Regions from separate parts of the Geobacillus sp. CAMR5420 genome, predicted to be linked through region 2. Evidence: riboswitches for the same ligand, from Rfam matches in the RefSeq annotation. Region 2 holds a riboswitch; the other holds the start of a gene.
What was found. Region 2 has a riboswitch for cyclic di-AMP ahead of DI44_RS15010 (APC family permease). Riboswitches for the same ligand answer to the same signal wherever they lie in the genome.
Positions count from the first base shown of each region.

Region 1: linked by a shared signal. The riboswitch ahead of kdpA (potassium-transporting ATPase subunit KdpA) and the one ahead of DI44_RS15010 (APC family permease) in region 2 are both predicted to bind cyclic di-AMP.

Region 1 covers NZ_JHUS01000070.1:1,499-10,372, forward strand. The annotation lists gene kdpDN (KdpD-like non-kinase potassium sensor) at 1-900, opposite strand, end outside; gene kdpC (potassium-transporting ATPase subunit KdpC) at 890-1,468, opposite strand; gene kdpB (potassium-transporting ATPase subunit KdpB) at 1,487-3,520, opposite strand; gene kdpA (potassium-transporting ATPase subunit KdpA) at 3,536-5,218, opposite strand; cyclic di-AMP (ydaO/yuaA leader) riboswitch at 5,655-5,813, opposite strand; gene DI44_RS19755 (hypothetical protein) at 5,971-6,117, opposite strand; gene DI44_RS19535 (hypothetical protein) at 6,055-6,207, shown strand; partial or broken gene DI44_RS18450 (tryptophan 2,3-dioxygenase family protein) at 6,452-6,647, shown strand; gene DI44_RS00820 (M20 family metallopeptidase) at 6,971-8,155, opposite strand; gene DI44_RS00815 (hydantoinase/carbamoylase family amidase) at 8,189-8,874, opposite strand, start outside.
Region 2 covers NZ_JHUS01000006.1:43,029-51,902, forward strand. The annotation lists gene DI44_RS15020 (LTA synthase family protein) at 1-152, opposite strand, end outside; gene DI44_RS15015 (TrkH family potassium uptake protein) at 603-1,940, shown strand; cyclic di-AMP (ydaO/yuaA leader) riboswitch at 2,091-2,230, shown strand; gene DI44_RS15010 (APC family permease) at 2,325-4,160, shown strand; gene ytaF (sporulation membrane protein YtaF) at 4,266-4,904, shown strand; gene DI44_RS15000 (sporulation protein) at 4,972-5,955, shown strand; gene DI44_RS18960 (hypothetical protein) at 5,918-6,094, shown strand; gene DI44_RS14995 (spore coat protein) at 6,087-6,590, shown strand; gene DI44_RS14990 (ROK family protein) at 6,743-7,681, shown strand; gene DI44_RS14985 (undecaprenyl-diphosphate phosphatase) at 7,865-8,686, shown strand.

The sequences.
Region 1 (8,874 bases), on a different contig from region 2:
CCATTCTGCTATCGTCCTTTCTGGCGATTGTCTTTTCTGCTTAATGTGCAAAATGTATAACTCGGCGTTTAATCGTTGAGCGATCCGCCATCCACGTCGAATCAATTTTTCAGCGTTTGGCCGATAGTTGACACACACTAGAATTTTTTCATGAATGCCGGTCGGTTCTTCAATTCCCTGTTCTTCTCTCTCTTTCTCCAAACGCATCTCAATATCATCGGCCACTTCTCTTAACGTCAACTCCCGCAAGGCAACGAGATTGCCCTTGCGAAAAAAATGATTGAGCGCCTGATCAATTTTTTCTTTCCCATATACTTTCCCTTCTTTAATGCGCTCGCGCAACGCTTCCGGCGTGATATCAATCACTTCGATTTCATCGGCTTCCCTAAGCATAAAATCTGGCACGCGTTCATTCACTTGGACCCCTGTTACTTGCTCAACGATATCATGAACACTTTCTAGATGTTGAATATTCATTGCCGTCCAAACATGAATTCCCGCCTGCAAAATTTCTTGTACATCCTGATAGCGCTTTTTGTTTTTACTGCCCGGGGCGTTGGTATGGGCCAATTCGTCCACAATCACCACATCCGGGTTGCGTCGAATCACCGCGTCGACATCCAATTCCGCAAATTCTTTTCCTTTATAATGGATTTTCTTGCGAGGAATGATTTCCAAGTCTTTGATTTCTGCCTCTGTCTCAGCCCGTCCGTGTGTTTCAACAATTCCGATGACGATATCGATCCCTTTTTCTCTCACATCGTGAGCATCCCTCAACATATGAAATGTTTTCCCGACACCAGGGGCCGCCCCAATATAAATTTTGAGGCGGCCTTTCTTCATATTTTCGATTTTCTTCAATATCTCTTCCGGAGTCATTCGTCTATATTTATGATTCATTCCGTTTGGAACGCTCCTCCACTAATTTTTGAACAGCCATATTTAAGCGCACAACGTTGACCCGCGGTTCACCAAAAACGCCCATCGCTCTTCCTTCAATGTGCTGCTTGACCAAACGGGTCAATTGTTGCTCCGATAATCCCGTTGCCTTTGCTACCATCGGCACTTGGAACAATGCGGCAGCCGGGCTAATATGAGGGTCGAGTCCAGATCCTGAATTGGTGATTAAATCGATAGGGATATCTTTTTTCGTCTTTCCAGGAACTTTTTTCAACCATTGCTCTGCATCTTTCTCCATCCGTTCCATCATTTCTTTGCTGGAAGGCCCATAATTTGGTGAACCTGATGCACTTGCATCATATTGAATCGACGAAGGGCGGCCGTGAAAATAGGAGTCCCCCTGAAATGATTGTCCAATCAATTCCGAACCGATGGCTCTTCCCTTCTCATAAATAATGCTTCCTTTCGCTTGATGAGGAAATAACAACTGGGCAAGGCCCGTCATCGCTGCCGGATACCCGAGCCCAAGCAAAACGATCATGAGCAAAGCAAGGCGAATATTTCTCATGCCAAATCCTCCTCTCTTTTACATAAACAGGCCTAGGGCAAGATCAATGACCTTTATGCCAATGAATGGAGCAATGACTCCTCCGCCTCCATAAATCAACATATTTCTACGCAAAAGTTTTTCCGATGACATCGGTTGATAGCGCACCCCTCTCATCGCCAACGGAATCAACAGAGGGATGATCACCGCATTGAAAATTAACGCGGATAAAATGGCGCTCGCTGGCGAATGCAGATGCAAAATATCGATCGATTTCATCTGCGGAATGCTGGCCACAAACACAGCCGGCAAAATAGCAAAATATTTGGCAATATCATTGGCAATGCTAAATGTGGTCAATGCCCCCCGGGTCATCAGCAGTTGCTTCCCGATGGATATCACTTCAATAATTTTCGTCGGATCGGAGTCTAAATCAATCATATTCGCCGCTTCTTTTGCCGCCATCGTACCGCTATTCATGGCCAATCCGACATCCGCCTGCGCCAAAGCCGGCGCGTCATTCGTACCATCCCCCGTCATAGCAACCAAATTCCCTTTCGCTTGTTCTTCCCGAATAACACGAATCTTGTCTTCCGGCTTGCTTTCCGCAATAAACTCATCCACTCCTGCCTCGTTGGCAATCGTTGCAGCGGTCAGTGGGTTGTCTCCTGTGCACATGATCGTTTTGATCCCCATTTTTCTCAATTCATCAAATCGTTGGCGCATTCCCGGTTTTACGGTATCTTTCAAATAGATGATGCCCACGATGTCTGCTCCAACGGAGACAGCCAACGGCGTGCCCCCCTGTTTAGCGATTTGTTCGCTTTTTTCTTTCAAATCGCTTGGAATGCGGCCGCCCAGCTGTTTGACATGACGGGAAATGGCATCCACCGCTCCCTTGCGATACGGAATGCCTTGAACGTTCATGCCGCTCATTCTTGTCTCGGCAGTAAACGGGACAAACTCCTCGTGTTCATACTCAGCAACATCTGCTTTCCATCCTTGCTGTTTCGCCAATTCAAGAACAGAACGCCCCTCAGGTGTCTCATCCTTAATCGAAGACAAAACGGCTGCTTCCCGTACTTGCTCCTCTGTAGTCCCGCCAACAGGAATAAACTGGGCGGCCATTCGATTTCCAAACGTAATCGTTCCCGTCTTATCAAGCACGATAGTTGTAACGTCCCCTGCCGCTTCCACCGCTTTTCCGGACATCGCCAACACGTTGAATTGTGTCAAGCGGTTCATCCCGGCGATTCCAATGGCCGATAATAAGCCGCCAATGGTCGTCGGAATCAAACAAACAAGCAAGATGATCAAGGTTGTTATCGACAAATGGATGCCGACATAACGGGCAATCGGAACTAATGTGACAACGACAATCAAAAAGATGAGCGTGAGAGTCACAAGCAAAATGTTCAGCGCCAACTCGTTCGGCGTTTTTTGCCTCGTTGCTCCTTCAACAAGAGAGATCATTTTATCCAAAAAAGACTCGCCGGGGTCGGCTGTGATTTTTACTTTAATCCAATCGCTGACGACTTTTGTGCCGCCTGTCACCGAACTGAAATCTCCCCCTGCCTCCTTAATAACAGGGGCGGATTCCCCAGTAATGGCCGATTCATCAATGGACGCCAACCCTTCTATGATTTCGCCGTCACCTGGAATGAGATCACCGGCTTCGACGAGAACAATATCCCCTTTTCGCAACTGTGTGGACGCAACCAGTTCTATTTCCCCTTTTGCGCTGATCCGCTTGGCGATCGTATCCGCTTTCGTTTTCTTGAGCGATTCCGCTTGTGCCTTTCCTCGTCCTTCCGCCAAAGCCTCAGCAAAATTAGCGAATAAAATCGTGAGCAAAAGAATGACGAATACCGCTAATTCATATTTCCAATCCTCTATTCTAAAAAAGCGAGGAAACAAAAGCATAAGCAACACGATCAATGTTCCAATCTCGACGACAAACATTACTGGGTTGCGCATCATCACAAGAGGATTTAACTTTTTGACGCTCTCTATTGCCGCTTGCCGCACAAGCTCTGGCTGAAACAGTGATTGGCGATTGTCATTCCCTCTCATCTCGACGTTTCCTCCTTAGCGAATGGTTAAATATTCCGCCACCGGACCCAGGATCAGAACAGGGAAAAAGGTAAGTGCTCCGATAATGAACACTGTCCCAAATAAAATGACGCCGAATGTGGCTGTATCGGTACGGAATGTTCCAATGGTTTCGGGCACTGGCTGTTTTCCGACCAAAGACCCAGCGACCGCAAGCATCGCAATAATGGAAACATATCTCCCCAAAAGCATGACAACACCAGTCGAAATGTTCCAAAATGCCGTATTATCCTTCAATCCCTCAAATCCTGACCCATTGTTCGCCGCCGAAGATGTATATTCATACACCACTTGCGAAATGCCGTGGAAGCCAGGATTGCTGATTGCCTCGGTCCCCATGTGCGTCATTAACGCTATGGCTGACGGCGCCAAAATAATGAGAGGATGAAGCAACAACGCGATGACGATCAGCTTCATTTCCTTTGGCTCGATCTTGCGCCCTAAAAATTCAGGTGTACGCCCGACCATCAAGCCTGATAAAAAAACGGCAATCATCGCATACATCATGATGTTCACAAACCCTACCCCATCGCCGCCAAACACGTTATTTAACATCATTAATGCCAGCGGAACGAGCCCCCCAATCGGAGTCAAACTATCGTGCATATTGTTGACTGACCCGGTTGTGGCCGCTGTCGTGATCGCCGTAAATAAACTGGACAGCGGAATGCCGAAACGTACTTCCTTGCCTTCCATATTTCCTTGGTCAGCTGCAAATCCTGATTTGCCCACAAGGGGATTCCCAGATTGTTCCGCATTGTACACAACCCCAAGCATCATGACGAACAAAACGAACATTGTCGCAAACAATACCCACCCCTGTTTGCGATTTTTTACAGCATGACCATACGTAAAAGGCAGAGCCGCTGGAATGCACCACATCGATAACATCTCGATTACGTTCGTAAACGGATGAGGATTTTCAAACGGATGAGACGAGTTCGCTCCGAAAAATCCCCCTCCGTTTGTCCCGAGGTGTTTGATGGACTCAAGCGAAGCGACAGGTCCCAGCGCTAACGTTTGTGTGCCTCCCTCTAATGTTGATACAGCCATGCGGGCCAAGAAGGTTTGCGGAACCCCAAAGGCCACTAACAAGATCGTTACGATGACAGATAGCGGGAGCAATACACGCACATTCGCGCGCACAAAATCTTGATAAAAATTCCCTATCGTTTTTCCTTTTTTAGACAACGCGCGAATTAAAGCAGTAGCAACAGTCAGTCCCGTGGCGGCTGACGTGAACATCATCATCGTCACAAATAACATCTGTGATAAAATGGATAATCCAGATTCTCCGCTATAATGCTGCAGGTTTGTATTTGTCATAAAACTAACCACAGTGTTAAACGTAAGAGTCGGCTCCATATTTTCCACTTTGGCCCCATTAAGCGGCAAATAATGTTGAATACGCAAAAGCCCATAGGATATACCTAACAATGCCGCATTCACGATCAACAATGCTGTACAATACGACTTCCAAGTCATCTCTTCTAGTGAGCGAATACCTGATAATCGATAAATCACCGCTTCAATGGGCGAAAAGAAACGATCGATCTTTCCTTTTTCAAAGAAAGCCACATATAAATATTTTCCCAATGGCACCGCGATAACGATCAACAACAAGAAAATAAGTGTATATTGCGAAAAGACATGCCACATGTTTCTTCCCCCTCACGCGTGATCACTCATATTCCAATTCATAACTGAATTTATCTGACCGTCAGTTCAAAATTTTTCCGGGTAAATAAGTGCGTATACGAGATAGCAAAATACCCCCAATATCACCATCCCTACTATCCAGATCATTGTTCTTCTCCTCCATTCACCACGGAATCACACCAAACAGAAAATTCATAAAAGAGAATAAAGCTCACGACAAGCAAAACAACCATCATCACATCCCACATCAGTGATCCCTCCGCCTTTTGTCATCTTTCCGCTTAAAGTTCGGAAACATTGACTTATACATACACGAAGATTTCCCAACAAACCAAATTTATTATTTTTTACATAAATTACATATTTTTATAAAAAAGAACAAAAAAAGACAGCCAGAGGGTATCTGGCTGCCTATGTCAAGCCATAGGAAATACCCCCCTTCTCTCAACACGCTTACGAGGTTAGCTGACGGATTCGGGTGATGAGAGTCACCCTACCCGTTCAGAACAGGCGTCCTGAACAGGATTCACCCCATGTGGCGCACAAAGCCACGGTTGGTTCCCCCGCTCCTATTCGGATTCAGCGATCTTTAGGGAATGAATGGTTATTTAATTTGAGGCTCATTATACTCTTGGTCCACCATACCGTCAAACAGCTAAAATTAGCTATTTTTTTGAAAATAAACGGAAAAATCATCAAGAAAGCGTTTTACATTTATTTTTTCATAAGCTAACTAATTTATTCTTTATTTTTCATCTATTTTCAAGCACCCGAGTTCGACAGTGACTAGGCAAACAAAATGCCTCTCGACCCTCGATGCAATAAGAGACGGAGCATTGGGTGTTTATGAGTTGAAAATATCCGATCCATCCCATGATGTATTGATTTACTCGCTGGATGTGCTCCTGCATGGAGAGGATCTAGTTGGGATTCGTCAGTTGTCGAATCCGCTGTTTCAGGCGTTGGACGACATGGGTTACATCGTGTAAAACAATTTGGGGTGCCTTGGTTAATTTTCTTATCGATTGCATATGCCATTTAAAAAGGTTCATGCAATGCACCTTGCAGCAAACTATTCCGCGCAGTCAAACACAACAGCGGCCAATGCTGACCGATCATCGTAAACGTAGCGTGATCCATCTACTAATTGGAAAAAGGGGTCGAACAACATGACGAACTTTCAAGATCACTCCGCCTTCTTTTCTTCTTCCGTTGTTTTCAAAGTCGAACAACATGACGAACTTTCAAGATCCATTCGGACTGGAGGAAGGGATTCACACGGATTTTCAAGAGGACATTCGTATGCAGGCTGCCTTCAGCTTGATAAAATTTTGTCAAGCCAGCGGCGACTGTCCGATTCATCATGATGAAATGCTATTTATCATTTATTCACCAAACAAGCGAACTTTGGATGAAGCTCATGTTACATTAAATGAAAAGTTGCGATTCAATGCACGTTAGACAACCATAAAGCATGTAAGAAGGCACGGATGCATTCCATGCCTTCTTTGCTTTCCCCGTCCATTGATAAGCACGATGTCCAATCGCCAACTTTTCCTCCTATATCGCCCGCTTTCCTTCTTTCACCGTAACTGGGCCAAACGGAATCCAACTCACCACAACGTTGATGCTGTCACTAAAATCATCGACCCTGGCACCATGGCAGTGAGCAACCCAGCGGCGCCAATCAATCCCGCCACCCAAGGATCAAACGTTTGAACTGACAATCTTGGATATGTCAAGCGAAAACAGCTATTCCGCCCCCGCCAACAGTTTCAACGTCGCCGCGACAAACATTTGCACGCCAATCTCAAGCGCGTCTTCGTCAATCGTAAAGCGCGGGTGGTGGTGCGGGTAAACGATGCCTTTTTCTACATTGCCCGCGCCGACGTAGAAAAAGCTGCCGGGCGCTTTTTGCAAAAAGGCGGAGAAATCTTCGCCGCCCATGTTCGGTTTCAAGCGGGCCACTGCCTCTTCGCCGAACAGCTCGCACGCCGTTTCCTCCATGACGCGGGTCACTTCATCGTAGTTGATGACCGGGCGGTAGCCGTAGTCAAATCGAAACTCATACGAGGCGCCGTGCGCTTCGGTGATCCCTTTGACAATGCGCTCCATCCATTGCGGCACCGTGCGCCGCAGCGTCTCATCGAACGTGCGCACTGTCCCTTGGATTTCGACCTCCCCAGGCAGGACATTATGCGCCGTACCCGCCACAAATTGCGTCACGGACAGAACAAGCGGCTCGAGCGGGTCGACATAGCGCGAGACAATGTGCTGCAAGTTCGTCACGACTTGCGCTCCGATGGCGATCGCATCGATCGTTTGGTGCGGCATCGCCCCGTGGCCGCCTTTGCCGATGATGCGGATGAAAAAGCGGTCGGGTGCGGCCATCATCGGCCCATACACAATGCCGATTTTTCCGCGCTCGAGCGGCGACCAAAGGTGAGTGCCGATGACGACGTCCACCCCGTCCATGACGCCGGCTTGCACCATCTCCTCCGCCCCGCCGGGGAACAATTCTTCCGCGTGTTGGAACAAAAAGCGGATTTCACCGCGAATGTCATCGCGCAGCTGGGAGAAAATTTTCGCCGTCCCGAGAAGCATCGCCGTATGGCCGTCATGTCCGCACGCATGCATCACGCCTGGGTTTTTTGAGGCAAACTCAAACGTGTTTTCCTCTTGAATCGGCAATGCGTCCATATCAGCGCGAATGGCGACGACCCGGCCTGGCTGTTGGCCAATGAGCCGCGCCATGACGCTCGTTTTCGTCGGCCGCGAAAGTTCAAGATGACCGAATGATTGCAGCGTCTCATAGACAAACTGCGCTGTTTTCTCTTCTTGGAACGACAATTCCGGATGGGCATGCAAATGACGGCGCCAGGCGATGACGTCCGTTTTCACTTCATCGACGAGTCGTTTGATTTCTTCACTTGTCATCCATGGTCTCCCCCTGTTCGTTTGTCTTTTTCGTTATTCCCCTTGGGCCAGTTGCCACACTGTATGATAAAGCACCTCTGCTCCAGCGGCGCAGTCTTCTTTAGTACTCCATTCCGCCGGACTATGACTCACTCCGTCTTGGGAGCGGACAAAAATCATCCCGATTGGGCAAATCGGAGCCAACTGTACGCTGTCATGGGCTGCGCCGCTCGGCAGCCAAAACGACGGGTAGCCAAGCTTTTGGCACGCCGCCTCCGCCGCGCGCTTCACCTCATCGGAACATAGCACCGGCGGCATTTCTTGCAGCCGCTCGGTCGTGACGCGGACGTTCCGCTCCTTGGCGATCGTCTCTGCCCGCACGGCTATGGCTTTCCATACTTGATCGCGCACCTCAGCCTTCAAGTCGCGCAAATCGAGCACAAATTCGACCCGTTCCGGAATGACATTAATACCGCCCGGATATACATGCAACTGTCCTACAGTACCGACCGTTGTCCCTGTTCGTCTTGCTTCCTCTTCGATCACTATGATGATCTGGGCGGCCGCCGCCATCGGGTCGCGCCGCAATGACATCGGCGTGGCGCCGGCATGTTCCGCCTTTCCTTCGATGGTAAATTTCACCCAAATCAGACCGGCGATGCCAGTGACGATGCCAACTGGAAGTCCTGTCTCCTCAAGCACCCGTCCTTGTTCGATATGCAATTCGACATAGGCTTTCA
Region 2 (8,874 bases):
TGCATGGAGTTGCTGATGCCAAGGTTAAATTCCGCTAAATAGGCGGCGTACGTCTTCAACCAAAATAAGAGCACGGCAAAAATAAAAAAGCCAATGTATTGGTTAGGGAGAGAACGACATTTTTTCAACCATTTTTCCCAAATTGCCTTCACGTCCTCTTCTCCTCCTTTGCCTCGTATTCTTAACGATGCTTCTATGTTTATATCAACAGCCGTTGCCCACAGCAACAAACGTTTTATTCTTACATGATTTTACATCGGAACGTCTCCATGTCAAGTAGCATAATACGTCTGTTGCCAAAAGTCAATGGAATGTTTTTATGGGACTGGTGCAAGCCCCCTTCCGCGCTTCAATGCCTGTGTGGTCCCAGTCGGACTGCCATTTGCCATTCATATAGACGAACGGAGACGGAAAAGGTTTCAATGCATCCACATTCTTGAAGTCGGTGGCCATGCCCTTTATCCATTTTATTATGCAGAAAGAATGTTATGATGAAAATGGTTTAGAGTACCCGAACAAGCTTGTTTTTGGTATATTTTTTCTATGCATCATCCACAACTATAAAGAGGCGATTATGTGAGCGAGGGGGAAGGGATGGGGCTTTGAATACGAACCGTAAATTTTTCGATCCGCCGAAAGTATTAGTGTCCGGCTTTGCCTTGATTATTTTGGTTGGAGCTTTCTTGTTGATGCTGCCGACGGCGACCGTTGACGGAAAAGGACTTCCGTTTTTAGACGCCTTGTTTACGGCGACATCTGCTACGTGCGTGACCGGACTTGTTGTGGTTGATACGGGGACGACGTTCACGTTGTTCGGCCAGCTGGTCATTTTAGCGCTGATCCAAGTGGGCGGGCTTGGATTTATGACATTTGCTACGTTGTTTGCCTTTTTGCTCGGCAAGCGGATTTCCTTGAAAGAGCGGTTGTTGCTGCAAGAGGCGCTCAATCAGCTGAGCATCGAAGGGATTGTTCGGCTCGTGAAACGCATTCTCGTTTTTACCGTCGTCATTGAGGGCATCGGCGGATTGCTGTTGGCGATTCGTTTCTCGTTCGATATGCCGTTTTGGAAAGCCGTGTACTTTGGGTTCTTTCATGCGATTTCCAACTTTAACAACGCCGGCTTTGACTTGATGGGCGAGTTTCGCAGTTTGACCGGCTATGTGGAAGATCCGGTCGTGAGCCTTGTCGTGCCGATTTTAATTATACTGGGCGGCATCGGATTTATTGTCATGAATGAAGTGTATGAGTACCGGCAAACACGGCGGCTGTCTCTTCATACGAAGGTGGTGGTCATCACGACGGCATGGCTGGTGTTTGCCAGCATGGCGCTGATATTGCTGCTGGAGTGGAACAATCCGAAGACGATGGGGCCGCTGTCGCTCTCAGGCAAGTTTTTGTCCGCGTTTTACCAAGCGGTCACTCCGAGAACGGCGGGCTCGAATACGCTTAACATCCCGGATTTGACGCAACCGACGCTGTTTTTGATCGTTTTTCTCATGTTTGTCGGCGCTTCCCCGGGTTCGACGGGCGGAGGAATCAAAACAACGACATTTACGACCTTGCTCGGCGCGGTTTGGTCGCAAATCCGCGGGAAGGAAGACGTCATTTTGTTCCGAAAACGAATCGTCTACGATACGGTATACAAGTCGCTGACCGTGACGATGAGCGGATTGTTTGTCGTCATGCTTGTGACGATGGTGTTGACGATCACCGAGAGCGGAAAAGACTTTCTCATGATTTTATTCGAAGCGACGTCGGCGTTTGGGACCGTCGGACTGTCGATGGGACTGACTCCAGAGTTGTCTCCGCTCGGAAAGGCGGTCATTATCTTGACGATGTTTGCCGGCCGCGTCGGTCCGCTGACGATCGCGTACGCGGTCACGCTGCGCCGTCAGCCTGATCCGTTCCGCTATCCGAAAGGGAAAATTATGATTGGATAGAGGCAAGACAGGAAAAAGAAAGAAAGCATAAAGATAAGGACGGTTTATGCGAAAAAGCGGCTCAAAGGCAGAGAAAATCGTTGTTTTTTCCGCTTTTTCACTGTTTACGGAGAAAAGGGGGAGGAGTAATATATGGAAGCAGAAACAACTGAATATTTAGCGCTGAATCCGTCATGGAGCGGGGGACCCACTTGTTGCAACGCTCGTTGCTAGGGGTGAATCCGAAAGGACGGGCATCTCTCCAAGCCCGAACCCGACAGCTAACCTCGCAAGCGCTTTGGGGAGGGACGAGTATGGTTTTGAACCAAACGTAGCCGTTGAGCGCGTCCTCAGCGGTTTTTTCTTTTTGAATCAACTCGAATATGCTTTGGGAGGAACGGAAGCATGGCTTCGTTAAAACGTTTGTTGATTGGGAAACCGATGGAGACAAAACGGCTCAAACATGAAAAATTGCCGAAATGGAAAGCGTTGGCCGTTTTTTCTTCCGATGCGCTGTCATCGGTGGCTTACGCGACGGAAGAAATTTTGCTTGTGCTTGCTTTATTAGGGACAAGCGTCTTTTTCTATTCGCTGCCGATCGCGGTGGCGATTTTAGTATTGCTTTTGTTAGTGACCTTGTCGTATCGGCAAATCATTTACGCGTTTCCGTCCGGCGGCGGGGCGTATGTCGTCGCCCGCGACCATTTGGGGACGAAAATTAGTTTAGTGGCCGGGGCGGCGCTGATGATCGATTATATTTTAACTGTCGCCGTCAGCATCAGCTCCGGCGTCGCCGCGCTGACATCGGCGTTTCCGGGGCTGCTGCCGTGGAAAGTGGAGCTCGCTGTCGCTCTTGTCTTGCTTTTAATGGTGCTCAATTTACGCGGCATTACCGAATCCGCAACGGTTTTCGCCTACCCGACGTATGTGTTCATTGGCTTCGTTCTTGTGATGATCGCTGTCGGCGGGTGGCAGTTGTGGCAGGAAGGATGGCATGGGTTTACGATGCATGAGCATGCTTCCACAGCTCACATGTTTGCGTCCGGTTACAGTTTGTTTATTTTGCTGCGCGCCTTTTCATCGGGATGTTCGGCGATGACTGGGGTCGAAGCGATCAGCAACGGCGTGCCGGCGTTCCGGCCAGACAGTTCAAAAAACGCCGCCATTACGATGGGATGGATGTCCACATTGCTTGGCGTGATGTTTTTAGGCATCACCGTGTTGGCGGCGGGATTCGGCGTTACTCCGACCGAGCATCAAACGGTCATTTCGCAAATCGGACGCCATGTGTTTGGGAATGGTCTTTTGTTTTACTTGTTTCAGCTGGCGACGATGGTCATTTTAGTGCTCGCGGCGAATACGAGTTTTGCCGGGTTTCCGCAGTTGACGTCGATTATGGCGAAGGACGGTTTTTTGCCGAGAAGCTTGGCGGCCCGGGGCGATCGCCTTGTGTTTTCCAATGGCATTATATTGTTGAGCGTGCTGGCGATCGCATTGATCATCGCGTTTCATGCCAAAACCCATTCGCTCATCCCGCTTTATGCGGTTGGCGTCTTTCTTTCCTTTACGATCGGCCAGAGTGGGTTGATTAAAAAATTATGGAATCGGGAAGAAGGACGGAAATTCGGCGTGCTGCTCACCGTCGGAACGGGAGCGGTGGTCACCGGGATCGTCACGCTCGTCACGATGATCGCTAAATTTACGCAGGGGGCCTGGATCGTCATCGTGGCGATTCCGTTGTTCGTCTGGATGTTCAGCCGAATTCACGAGCATTACAAAAAACTTGGCGAGCAATTGCGGCTTGACGAACGGGAGTGGCAACAGCGCGGGAAACTGTTGAAACCAAAAGTCATTATTCCCATTTCCGGCGTCAGCAAAGTGGTCGCCCAATCCGTTCAGTACGCTCGCAGCATTTCCGACGACATTACGGCACTGTCGATTATTTTCGACGAAAAAGACGAACAAAAGCTGCGGCAAAAGTGGGAGAAGTTTTATCCGGACATTCCGTTGGAAGTCATCTATTCACCGTACCGAACCATTTTGTCGCCATTATTAGAATACATCACGAAAGCGGAAAAAGAAGCAGACCGCGCGCCGGTGACAGTGCTCTTGCCGCAATTTATTGTGAAAAAATGGTGGCATACATTTTTGCATAACCAAACAGCCATCATCTTGCGCTTTTTCTTGATCATGAAAAAAGATGTTGTCATTGCGACATTGCCGTATCATTTGCGGGAATAATGTCGAGAAAAGGGGAAACATTTCCCCGGAAATCGATGCGTGTCGAATGGCAAGAAAGTCCCCTCTCCGTACGGAATTGCATATCGTACGGCAGGGGGGATTCCTATGTGGTTATGGGTGTCCATGATTTTGCTCGCTTTCAGCGTGAGCATGGACAGCTTGAGCGTAGGCATTACGTATGGAATGGGTGGTGTCCGTTTTTCCTGCTTTTCGTTGGCGCTTATTGCATGCATGTCTGGAATGATGGTGTTTGTGTCTATGAACATCGGCCGTCTGTTGGCGCTTGTTTTGCCATTGCAAGTTGAGAGAGGGCTTGCTTCGGTCATTCTCATGGCGCTTGGCGGTTGGGCGATTTATAACGTCTATAAGCCAAAGGGAGACGGAAGCGATTCCTCTATGGAATGTGATGGAACAGGGGAGGCTAACCGATTCAGCGGCGCTGTTCAAGTATTGAAACGGCCTGAACTTGGGGATCTTGATCGTTCAGGCACGATCAGCCAAAAAGAAGCGTTGTTGATCGGGATCGCTTTGTCGATGGATTCATTTGGCGCCGGGATCAGTTCGTCGCTTTTGCATTTCCCGCCGCTTTCGTTTTCCCTGTTGGTTGGCGTATTTACTCTCATGTTCATCCGAGTCGGCTTATCGTTGGGGTACATGGTGTCGAAAACGGGAATCATGAAAAAGGCGACAATGCTGCCTGGGGTTGTGTTGATTGTCCTAGGGTTGATCAAATTATTTCGGTGACACCATTTTGGCGGCTCGTTCGTAATTCAAATGTGAAAATAGGTTGATGAAAAAGGAGAGAGGTCCGATGTGGAAAAAGTTTTTATCGAAATTCGGCATTGGCGCTGCCAAAGTGGATCTCGTGCTGCATCGCCCTCATGTGCGCCTTGGTGAAACGTTGGAAGGGGAATTTTTGCTGGAAGGTGGTTCGGTCGCCCAACACATTCGGAACCTAGATGTCGTATTGCAATTGGAGGTGCACGCGGAAGGAAAGGCATATCGCCGAACCGCAGCGGTGATCCCGGTCGCTTCCTCGTTTACGATTCAGCCCGGTGAGCGGAAAGTGCTCCCGTTTTCGTACGCACTGCCGCTCCATTTGCCGATCAGCCGCCCAACGGTCCGTTATACGTTCGTCACCCGGCTCGATATTGCCGATGGGGCGGATGCATATGACCAAGACGCCATTCACATTTTGCCGCCGACGGCCTTGGAGCAAGTGTTTTCCGCTTTGGCCGCCCTGGGATTCCGGGAGAAAGCGACATCCGGAAGCATTACGCCGCATGGCCAGGAATTTGCGTTCTTCCCGACGAGCGAATTTCAAGGGATCGTCCAAGAAGTCGAGTTTTTTGCCCTTGTCGAGGGAGAAGGGGTGCGTTTGTATCTGGAGATCGACGTCCGCCACGGCTTTGGCGGGGAACGCGAAATGAAACGGGAGCTGTTGATCACTCATGAACAGCTTCGCGATTCGGCGACGGCAGCCCGTCTGCTTCGAGAAGCCATTGAAGAGGCGGTGCGGGCGGCCGGGGCGTTCGGCCAGCTGAGCGGGCATCCATTGGCAACGCCGCATTCGCCAATCTATAGCCATCCAGTAGGCCATTATCCACCCGTCCATCATTCGCATCATGGCGGACACGGGTGGGCTGGTGCCATTGGTGGGTTTGCGGCCGGGATGCTGGCGGGAATGGTGGCGGAAGAGTTGCTTGACGATGTGATCGATGATGTCGCTGACGGGTTGGACGTGGATGATTGGTTTGATGGCGGCGATGGATTTGATGGGGGAGATTGGCTGTAATGATGATATGGAAGGTGCTTCGCATTTCGCGAAGCGCTTTTTTGCTGATGCGGATGTCTTGTACAACGGTGACCGTTTCTCCTTAGTGGGCATATACAATAAATGGAAAAATAAAACAAGGAGGAAACAAAATGAATGATACGTACGGTCATCGCCATTTGGCTTGGCATGAAACGTTGGAGCTGCATGAATTGATCGCTTTTCAGGCCAACGCGTTAATGAAAATGAAAAGGGCTGTCGGCAAGATCGACTGTCCTGAGTTGAAAGGGCTTTATACGGAAACGATTCAAGGATTGGAAACGAACTTGCGCGAGCTGCTTGCCTTCATTCCGGCGGCACCTATGATGGAAGAAAGCCGCGACCATGATGATGGCGACCGCGCCTTGCACGCTGGCGATTTGCTTGGCTTTTCAAAAACGGCAGTGCGTAATTATGCTGCTGCCATTACCGAGGCGGCGACGCCGGTGCTGCGCAAAACGTTTGTCAAACATCTGCTCAAAGCCATTGACACGCACGAAAAAGCGTTCAACTATATGTATGAACGTGGTTACTATCCGGCGTACGACCTCGCCCAGCTTCTTTATCATGATGTCCGCAATGCGCAAAAGGCGTTGTCAATGGGATATGAACGATGATGGAAACGAGCCGCTCCCGCCAACGGAGCGGCTTCTTTCATTGCGGCGGGGAGGAGCGGATGGACCGACGGCGAATACATAAAAGCGGAGAAACAGCTAAGCCTAATGGAGCTAGAAGAGAGGAAAGATCATAAACGAAGGAGGCGTCATCGGTGCGTTACTATATCGTTTTTGATATTGGCGGCACATATGTCAAACATGCCGTCATGAACGAGCATGGCGACTTTTTCGAAAAGGGGCGTTACCGTTCGGAGCGGCATGACTTTCATCAATTTCGCGATGACTTGCTTAACGCCGTCCGCCAGGCGCAGGCGAACTATGAACTTTCCGGCATCGCGATCAGTTCCGCAGGAAGCGTTGACAGCGATCTTGGCATCATCGGCGGAAGCAGCGCATTGCCGTGCATTCACGGCCCAAACTTTAAAGAAGTATTCGGCGGAGCGACGGGCCTGCCGGTGGAACTGGAAAATGACGCGAACTGCGCAGCGCTCGGTGAATTATGGAAAGGAGCGGGGCGGCACTGCCGCGACATCGCCTTTGTCATTGTCGGCACCGGCATTGGCGGGGCGATCGTGAAAGACGGACGCATCCATAAAGGGGCGCATTTGCACGGCGGGGAATTTGGCTATATGTTGATGGATGTCCGCTATGGGAACGGAAGGATCGAATGCAAAACATGGAGCGAACTGGCGGCGACAAGTGCGCTGATCCGGATGGCGGCTGAGGAAAAGGGGATGCCGGAGAGGGAGCTGGACGGAGAAAAAGTATTTGCGTTGGCCGAGAGAGGCGATGAAGCCGCGCAAAAGGCCATTGACCGGTTTTATTTTTCATTGGCCCAAGGGATTTTTAACTTGCAGTACGCATACGACCCGGAAAAAATCATTTTGGGCGGGGCCATTAGCAGCCGCCCCGATTTCGTCGACGAAATCAACAAGCGGCTTTCGGTGTTATTGTCGCTCGTTCCAATTGCCAAAGTCCAGCCAGTGGTGGAGACGTGCCAATTCAAAAACGATGCGAACTTGCTCGGCGCTTTGTATCATTACTTAGAGCGGCGCGGGGAGTTAGGGGAAGCGTCCGGCCCGTCCCATTGACTAGCAACAGGAAGTCGATGATTCTGTCTCGAAAACAAGGTCGCTGCCTAGAAAAAGCGCGGGTAGTACAAGACAAAGATTTGTAGTACAATAGAGCAGGCGCGGCCAAAAGCGGAGTGTTATTCCACCCGCTTGGCCCATATGTATAGAAAGGACGACCCCGCGCAGAAAGGATGGAAGGACATGCACTGGATGGAATTATGGAAGGCGATCATTTTAGGGATGGTCGAAGGGCTGACCGAGTTCGCCCCTGTTTCCTCGACCGGCCATATGATTATTGTCGACGATCTTTGGCTGAAATCCACAGAGTTTTTAGGCAAGTACGCGGCGAATACATTTAAAGTCGTCATTCAGCTCGGCTCGATTTTAGCCGCTGTGGTCGTGTTTAAAGACCGATTTCTCGACTTGCTTGGCGTTCGCGGCCGCCATCCGGGCGGACATCCGCGCCTTAACCTCATTCACGTCATCATTGGCCTGCTGCCGGCTGGGGTGCTCGGCGTCTTGTTTGAAGATTACATCGATGAACATTTGTTTTCGACAAAAACGGTGCTGATCGGCCTTGTGCTCGGCGCGTTGTTGATGATCGCCGCCGACAAATTCGCCAAAAAAGCCGCGCGGACGCAGACGGTCGACCAAATTACGTACAAGCAGGCGTTTTTTGTTGGTTTGATGCAATGTTTATCCTTGTGGCCCGGCTTTTCCCGCTCCGGCTCGACGATCTCTGGCGGGGTGCTTGTCGGCATGAGCCATCGCGCCGCCGCCGATTTCACGTTCATTATGGCTGTTCCGATCATGGCTGGGGCGAGCGGGCTGTCGCTGTTGAAAAACTGGCAATATGTCACCGCCGCCGATATCCCGTTTTTCATCGCCGGTTTTTTTAGCGCCTTTGTCTTCGCCTTGCTCGCGATCCGCTTTTTCCTTGAGCTCATCAACCGCATCCGCCTCGTGCCGTTTGCGGTGTATCGGATCGTGCTGGCCGTTGTCATTTATTTCTTATACTTCTAGTCGTGCCGCCTGGCGGGGTTGTTCCGCCGGGCGGTTTTCTGGTTGGGGGAAGGAAATGGAAAGAGAAAAAATTTGAATAAAAATAACCCGTAGTGCTAGCTGAGTGCTAAGACTGAGCCAGCATCACAATTCCAGTACAACATCATGAAGATATCGATCTCTTGTGCGACCATGTGTTCCGTATCAAC